DNA from 2 places in the Nonomuraea longicatena genome. Region 1 is predicted to be linked to the other one. Evidence: predicted binding sites of a transcription regulator. Region 1 holds the regulator's gene; the other holds the start of a gene.
What was found. The regulator HrcA, encoded in region 1, represses chaperone genes, less so after heat shock. The targets are predictions, from matches to a motif close to TTGGCACTCTCNNNNNGAGAGTGCCAA.

Region 1 (4,210 bases):
CCGAGCACGGCGGGCTTGACCGCCTGCCACACGTCCACGTACGGATGGCCCGCGACGAGCACGTGGGGTGAGGCGATCCGCGCGGCGATCCGGCTCTCCTTGGACCCGGGCACCAGGTGGTCGACCAGGACGCCGAGCCGTCTGCCCGCTCCAGGCTCGAACTCGGCCACGATGGCGGGCAGGTCGTCGACGCCCTCCAGGTACTCGACGACGACGCCCTCGACCCGCAGGTCGTGGCCCCAGATGCGCTCGACGAGGGCGGCGTCGTGGACGCCCTCGACGTAGATGCGGCTCTCGCGGGCGACGCGGGCGCGCAGCCCTTCGACCGCGACGGAGCCGGAGGCGCTGCGGCGCGGACCGGAGGACGCGGCGGGGGCGGGCCGTACGAGGGTGACCGCTCTGCCGTCCAGCAGGAACGCGGCGGGCGCCAGGGGGAACAGGCGGCGCCTGCCGAAGCGGTCCTCCAGCGTCACGGCCTCCTTGTCGCAGGCGACCACGGCGCCGCAGAAGCCGCTGTCGGCGTCCTCGACCACGAGGTCCGCCTCGGCGGGCACCTGTGGGATCTTGCCCTTGCCGGGACGCCGCCAGTTACCCGCCAGTACATCGCCGTCGTACACACGGGGACCGTAGCAAATCACCCGCCCGCCGCGAGGCGCCTGCGGTGGGCGTTGCGGCGGACCACCACGACGACGTTGACGGCGGCGCCGACGACGATGCCGGTCATCGGCAGGATCACCATCGCGGCGAGCCCGCCGAAGAAGCCGCCCGCTCCGGCCGCGAGGCTGCGGCCCAGCCCGAACCTGGTCCGCACCTGCTCCTGGACGGTGCACACGATCGGATAGTCGCCCTTGGCGGGGACGTTGACCAGGGCGATCATGGCCCAGGTCACCCCGTCGGAGGTGAGCGTCTGGTCGCTGGTCGTGACCAGCCTGCCGTCCTTGCCGATCCGGCACTCCCAGGTGAGGCGGCCGGTGTTCTGGACGTACAGGGCGGGCTGCTCGCCGGGGTCGATCGTGAGCGTGACCGACTCGCCGGGCGCGAACGTCCTGGAGGGCGCCGAGTCGACGAGGCCGCCCACGGTGCCGGTGACGAACAGGGCGATCCCGGTGATCACGCAGACGGCCGCGACCGCCCAGCCGGCCGCGATCCACCACAGGGGCGGGCGCACCTGCGCGGGTGGCGGGCCCCCGTATTGGGCCCCGTATTGGGCCCCGTACTGCGGGCCGCCGTGCGGGGGATGGGGGTAGGGGTGCTGGGGGCCGCCGGGCGGCCCGTACGGCGGCGGCGGTGGCCCGCCGGGGTGGCCGAAGGGGGTCTGGGGGCCGCTCGGAGGCCCGTACGGCGGCTGGGGGGCGCCGGGTGGGTCATAGGGCCGGGGCCCGCCGGGAGGGACGTGGGGGCCGGGTGGCGGGCCGTAGGGCGGCTGCGGCGGTTGCTGCCAACCCTGGCCCTGCCGGAAATCGTCACTCATATCCGTCAAGTGTGGTGCAGTGGATCGTGAGCCGCCAGCACGAGAGTTATCGCACCTTGTGGGCGGGAGCCGTACACTTGGCACTCGGGACCACAGAGTGCTAGATCTGGCGTTTCTGTAAGGGAAGAGGCAGGAGGTGCGCACGTGCTCGACGACCGTAAGCTCGCGGTCCTGCGGGCCATTGTCGAGGACTACGTGTCCACCAACGAACCGGTGGGCTCGAAGGCGCTGGCCGAACGTCACAATCTCAAAGTCTCCCCGGCGACGGTGCGCAACGACATGGCCGCGCTGGAGGAGGAGGGCTACATCACCCAGCCGCACACCAGCGCGGGCCGGGTGCCGACCGACAAGGGTTATCGGCTCTTCGTCGACCGGCTCTCGCAGGTGAAGCCGCTGTCGGCGGCCGAGCGCAGGGCCATCGAGACCTTCCTCGCCGGCGCGGTCGACCTCGACGACGTGGTCACCCGCACGGTCCGCCTGCTGGCACAGCTGACCAGGCAGGTCGCGGTGGTGCAGTACCCCGCGCTGGCCCGCTCGACGGTCCGGCACGTCGAACTCGTCCACCTGAGCGACCGGCGCGTGATGCTGGTCGTCATCACCAACACCGGCCGCGTCGAGCAGCGTGTGGTCGAACTCCCCGAGATCGTGGACGACCAGCGCATCGCGCACCTGCGCGCGGTGCTCAACGCCACCCTCGACGGGTGCGGCCTCGCGGCCGTGCCCGACCTGGTGGCCGACCTTCCCGAACGGCTGGCCGCGGAAGACCGCCCCGCTGCGGCCACCATCCTGTCCGTGCTTCTTGAGACGCTCGTCGAGCGTCACGACGAGAAGATCGTGTTCGCGGGCGCGGCCAACCTGGCCGGCGCCGACTTCACCACCGGCCTGCGCGACGTTCTCGAGGCCCTGGAGGAGCAGGTGGTGCTCATGCGCCTGCTCGGCGAGACATCGGACATCCCGGCCGCGCTCACGGTGCGGATCGGGGCGGAAAACCCGTACCTTCACGGCACGTCGATCGTCGCCACCGGATACGGTTCTGGCGACAGGCAACTGGCTCGGCTGGGCGTCCTCGGCCCCACGAGGATGGACTACCCGGTGACGATGGGCGCCGTGCGCGCAGTGGCACGCTACGTCAGCCAGATTCTGGCTGCTTCCTAAGAGGTCGATAAGTGGCAAACAGCGACTATTACAGCATCCTCGGGGTGCGGCGAGACGCCGGTCAGGACGAGATCAAGAAGGCGTACCGCCGGTTGGCCCGCGAGCTGCACCCTGATGTGAACCCCGATCCCGAGACGCAGGAGCGTTTCAAGGAGATCACGCAGGCGTACGAGGTGCTGTCCGACCCGAGCAAGCGCCAGATGTACGACCTCGGCGGCGACCCCTTCGGAGGGGCCGGTGCCGGGGCGGGCGCGGGCGGGTTCGCGGCGGGCTTCCCCTTCAGCGACATCATGGACGCCTTCTTCGGGCAGGCCGGCGGCGGGCGCGGACCGCGCTCGCGGGCCAGGCGCGGGCGCAACGCGACGATCCGCGTCGAACTCGACCTCAACGAGACCGCCTTCGGCACCACGCGCGAGCTGATCGTGGACACCGCCGTGGTGTGCGAGGTCTGCCACGGCGCGGGCGCCGCGCCGGGCACCCATCCGGACACCTGCGACATGTGCGGCGGGCGTGGAGAGGTCTCGCAGGTCACGCGGTCCTTCCTGGGCCAGGTCATGACCTCGCGGCCGTGCCCGCAGTGCCAGGGCTTCGGCACCCTCATCCGCACGCCGTGCCAGGAGTGCTCCGGCGACGGCCGGGTGCGTACCCGGCGGACGATCAAGGTTCGCATCCCGGCGGGAGTCGAGGACGGCACCCACATCCAGCTCGCCGGGGAGGGCGAGGTCGGTCCCGGCGGCGGCCCGCCCGGCGACCTGTTCCTTGAGATCGTCGAGCGCCCGCACGAGATCTTCGAGCGGCGCGGCGACGACCTGCACTGCACGGTGCAGATCCCGATGACGGCCGCCGCGCTCGGCACGGTGCTGTCGGTGGAGACCCTCGACGGCACCGAGCAGGTGGACGTGCGGCCGGGCACGCAGTCCGGGCAGGTCATCTCGATGTTCGGGCGGGGGGTGCAGCGGCTCAACGAGTCGGGGCGCGGCGACCTGCTCATCCATGTGAACGTGGAGACGCCGCTGCGGCTGGAGCCGCAGCAGGAGGAACTGCTGCGGGAACTCGCCAAGCTGCGGGGAGAGGAGCGTCCGCCGGGAAAGTTCGCCCCGGGGCAGCAGGGCTTCTTCTCCCGCCTGCGTGACGCGTTCAACGGCCGTTGACCGATCATCCATTACGGCCCGGCCGACCTGCCGCCACCCGCCGCAGTACGGCGGGTGGCGGCGGGGCGGGCGGGCCGTATCGATGACGATGGTTCTACTGGGGGAAGCGTGAGCGTGCCGGTGTTTCTCGTGGACGCGGTGGCGGAGGCGCACGCGGTGCTGGAGGGGCCAGAGGGGCGGCACGCGGCGGCGGTCCGCCGGATCCGCCCCGGTGAGCGCGTCGACCTGACCGACGGCGCGGGCGCCGTCGGCGAGTGCGTCGTCCGCGAGACGCTGAAGGACGGGCTCGTCCTCGACGTCCTCAGGCGCTACACCGTGCCCGCCCCCGCGCCGCGCATCGTCGTCGTCCAGGCACTGCCCAAGGGAGACAGGGGCGAGCTGGCCGTCGAGATGATGACCGAGGTCGGCGTGGACGTGATCGTCCCCTGGGCGG
Region 2 (4,210 bases), on a different contig from region 1:
GTCCAAGACGCTGGCGTACGAGATCGCCGAGCAACTCGGCTGGCGGCTGCCCGAGCAGATCGTCATCCCGGTGGCCTCCGGGTCGCAGCTCACCAAGATCGACAAGGGCTTCAAGGAGCTCGTGGCGCTCGGGCTGGTCGAGGACACCCCCTACAAGATCTTCGGGGCGCAGGCGCAGGGGTGCTCGCCGGTGTCGGCGGCCTACAAGGCGGGGCACGAGGTGGTGCAGCCGGTCAAGCCGGACACCATCGCCAAGTCGCTGGCCATCGGCAACCCGGCGGACGGGCCGTACGTGCTGGACATCGCGCGCCGTACCGGCGGGGGCGTCGAGGACGTCACCGACGCCGAGATCGTGGATGCGGTGAAGCTGTTGGCCGCGACGGAGGGCATCTTCGCCGAGACCGCGGGCGGGGTGACCGTGGGCGTGCTGAAGAAGCTCGTCGAAGCGGGCACGCTCGACCCGGAGGCCGAGACCGTCGTGCTCAACACCGGTGACGGCCTCAAGACCCTTGACGCGGTGTCGTCGATCGCCGCACCCAGCGCGGTCATCCGCCCCTCCCTCGACGCGTTCCGCGCGATCTGAGCACCTGAAAGGAAGTTTTAGCATGAGCGTTTCTGTGCGGATTCCCACCATTCTGCGCACGTACACTGGGGGTAACGCGGAAGTCAGCGGCGAGGGCTCGACGCTTCGCGAGGTCCTTCAGAAGCTGGACGCGGACTACCCCGGGATCGGCGCCCGCATTCTGGATGAATCGGGCAAGATTCGACGTTTCGTCAACGTTTACGTTGGGCAAGAGGACGTCCGATTCGCCGACGGACTCGACACGGCGGCCCCTGAGGGCGCCGAGATCTCGATCATACCGGCGGTCGCGGGCGGCTGACCCCCCAACCCCCTGTCGATGGGGCACTCCCGAACGGGAGTGCCCCTTGTCATTTCTGGAAAATTCAACTCTTCAAAGGATGAAATCTGCAGTTTGCCGATTGACTCTGTTGCCCAACGGCATGCCACAGGTATGGTCGAGGGCGATCGTCTGCCAGTTTTCCGGAAAAGGCGGGCGCTCGTGGATCTCACAAAGGAATGGGTGGGGTCCTGAACCCAGTAAGAGGAGTCGGAAGTGGCGCAGGGCACCGTCAAGTGGTTCAACGCGGACAAGGGCTACGGCTTCATCGCGGTCGACGGTGGAAAGGATGTATTCGTCCATTACTCCGCGATCCTGATGGACGGGTATCGTTCTCTCGAGCAAGGCCAGCGGGTTGAGTTCGAGATCACGCAGGGCCAGAAGGGGCCGCAGGCGGAGTCAGTCCGTACTGTCTGAACCGCGTAGCTGGTACCAACCGGCAGCACGTACGGCAGCGCAGTCCGTACGGAACTGCCACACACCTTTCCTCGACTCACAGGGCAGGTCCGATCTCCCCGGAGGTCGGGCCTGACCTGCGGCAGGGTGGCTCTCGCTTGCACTCGACCAGGTAGAGTGCTAAACAGTTCGTTGGCACTCCCCGCAGGTGAGTGCCAACCGGATCGAGACGATCGGGGCCTGCCGCACGGAGATGCAGGCCCGGTGCCGTCGCGGGCATCGGCTCGGTCCTTGAGAAGCCACCCTGCATCTGGGAGGTCTAGCCTTATGGCAGCCAAGATGATCGCGTTTGACGAGGACGCCCGGCGCGGTCTCGAGCGCGGCATGAACCAGCTCGCCGACGCCGTCAAGGTGACCTTGGGTCCCAAGGGCCGCAACGTCGTGCTGGAGAAGAAGTGGGGCGCTCCCACCATCACCAACGACGGTGTCTCGATCGCCAAGGAGATCGAGCTCGAGGACCCGTGGGAGAAGATCGGCGCCGAGCTGGTCAAGGAAGTCGCCAAGAAGACCGACGACGTGGCCGGCGACGGCACGACGACGGCGACGGTGCTCGCCCAGGCGCTGGTGCGCGAGGGTCTGCGCAACGTGGCCGCCGGCGCCAACCCGATGGCGCTGAAGAAGGGCATCGAGGCCGCGGTCGAGCGGGTCAGCGAGGAGCTGTCCAAGCTCGCCAAGGACGTCGAGACGAAGGAGCAGATCGCTTCGTCCGCTTCCATCTCGGCCTCCGACACCGAGATCGGCACGCTCATCGCCGAGGCGATGGACAAGGTCGGCAAGGAAGGCGTCATCACGGTCGAGGAGAGCAACACCTTCGGCCTGGAGCTTGAGCTCACCGAGGGTATGCGCTTCGACAAGGGCATGACCTCGATGTACTTCGTGACGGACCCCGACCGCATGGAGGCCGTCCTCGAAGACCCGTACATCCTCATCGTCAACAGCAAGGTCTCCGCCAACAAGGACCTGCTGCCCCTGCTCGACAAGGTCGTGCAGTCCGGCAAGCCGCTGCTGATCATCGCCGAGGACATCGAGGGCGAGGCCCTGGCGACCCTGGTCGTCAACAAGATCCGCGGCCTGTTCAAGTCCGTCGCCGTCAAGGCCCCGGGCTTCGGCGACCGCCGCAAGGCAATGCTCAACGACATCGCCGTGCTGACCGGCGGCCAGGTCATCGCCGAGGAGGTCGGTCTCAAGCTTGAGAACGCCACCCTCGACCTGCTCGGCCGCGCCCGCAAGGTCGTCGTGACCAAGGACGAGACCACGATCGTCGACGGCGCCGGTGACGCCGACCAGATCTCCGGCCGGGTCAACGAGATCCGTGCGGAGATCGACCGCACCGACTCCGACTACGACCGTGAGAAGCTGCAGGAGCGCCTGGCCAAGCTGGCCGGTGGCGTGGCCGTCATCAAGGCGGGCGCGGCGACCGAGGTCGAGCTGAAGGAGCGCAAGCACCGCATCGAGGACGCCGTTCGCAACGCGAAGGCGGCCGTCGAGGAGGGCCTGGTCGCCGGTGGTGGCGTGGCTCTGCTCCAGGCGGGCACCAAGGCGTTCGACAAGCTTGAGCTGTCGGGCGACGAGGCGACCGGTGCGGCGATCGTCCGCAAGGCGCTGGAGGAGCCGCTGAAGCAGATCGCGGTCAACGCCGGTCTTGAGGGCGGCGTCGTCGTCGAGCGGGTCCGCAACCTGACCCCGGGCGAGGGCCTCAACGCGGCCACGGGCGACTACGTCAACATGTTCGAGGCGGGCATTCTCGACCCGACCAAGGTGACGCGCTCGGCACTGCAGAACGCCGCCTCCATCGCGGCGCTGTTCCTGACCACCGAGGCTGTCATCGCCGAGAAGCCGGAGAAGACCCCGGCCGCTCCGGCGGGTGGCATGCCCGGCGGTGACATGGACTTCTAAGTCCTTCACAGAAAACGGGCGGCCCGGCAGGGTCCGCCCGTTTTCTGTGTTCCGGGCCCGTCAGCCGAGCTGGGCGGGCAGCGGTTTGGCGTGCAGGACGGTCAGCGAGCTGACCGCCCGGGTCAGCACCACGTAGAGGCGGGCCAGGCCCCGCAGCTCGGCCGCCACGATGTCGGCGGGCTCCACGACGACGACGTGGTCGTACTCCAGGCCCTTGGCCAGCGTCGCGGGCACGACGAGCAGGCGCTGCTCCTCGCCGGTGCTGTCCGGTGTGAGCACCGCGTGCGGCAGTCCGGACAACTCCGCCGAGATCTCGCCCACCCGGGCGTCGGGGACGATCAGCCCGATCGAGCCGTCCCTGGTCAGGAGGTCGCGGACGGTGTCGGCCAGCGGGGCGTCCTGCCGTACGGACAGGGAGCCCGTGCCGGGACGCAGCGAGCGCGGCGGGGCGAGGCCGGGAGCGACGGAGGGCAGCAGCCGGGCGGCGTAGTCGAGCACCTCGCGCGGCACGCGGAAGCCCAGCGTCAGCTCCGTGACCGAGCCGCTGTCCTGGCCCAGATGGGTGAGCACGGCCTCCCAGGACGTCGTGGACCACGGAGTGGTGCCCTGGGCGAGGTCGCCGAGGACGGTGGCCGAGCCGTTGCGGCAGCGGCGCCCGAGCGCCCGGAGCTGCATCTCCGACAGGTCCTGCGCCTCGTCCACCACGAGGTGGCCGAGGGAGGGGGTGCGCTCGATGAGGTCGGCCAGCTCGTCCAGCAGCGCGGCGTCCGCGGCGCTCCAACGCGCCGACTTCCACCCCCGGTACGGCTTGGCCCACAACAGCGCGGCCTGCTCCTCGGCGGTGACGGCGCTCTTGTGGCAGGCACGGGCCAGGAACTCGGAGTCGGACAGCAGCCGGAACAGCACCTGCGCCGGGGTCAGCTTCGGCCACACCGCGTCGACCAGCGCCTTGACCGGCT

Region 2: groL (chaperonin GroEL) is a predicted target of HrcA. The motif match lies at 1,488-1,514, and genes of this name have one in related genera.

What each region holds. Positions count from the first base shown of each region.
Region 1 covers NZ_BAAAHQ010000015.1:172,684-176,893, forward strand. Annotated here, with positions in the region: gene ABD120_RS16310 (DUF3097 domain-containing protein) at 1-617, opposite strand, end outside; gene ABD120_RS16315 (hypothetical protein) at 635-1,471, opposite strand; gene hrcA (heat-inducible transcriptional repressor HrcA) at 1,616-2,626, shown strand; gene dnaJ (molecular chaperone DnaJ) at 2,638-3,777, shown strand; gene ABD120_RS16330 (16S rRNA (uracil(1498)-N(3))-methyltransferase) at 3,886-4,210, shown strand, end outside.
Region 2 covers NZ_BAAAHQ010000040.1:29,461-33,670, forward strand. Annotated here, with positions in the region: gene thrC (threonine synthase) at 1-583, shown strand, start outside; gene ABD120_RS30820 (MoaD/ThiS family protein) at 606-881, shown strand; gene ABD120_RS30825 (cold-shock protein) at 1,116-1,316, shown strand; gene groL (chaperonin GroEL) at 1,623-3,251, shown strand; gene ABD120_RS30835 (HelD family protein) at 3,312-4,210, opposite strand, start outside.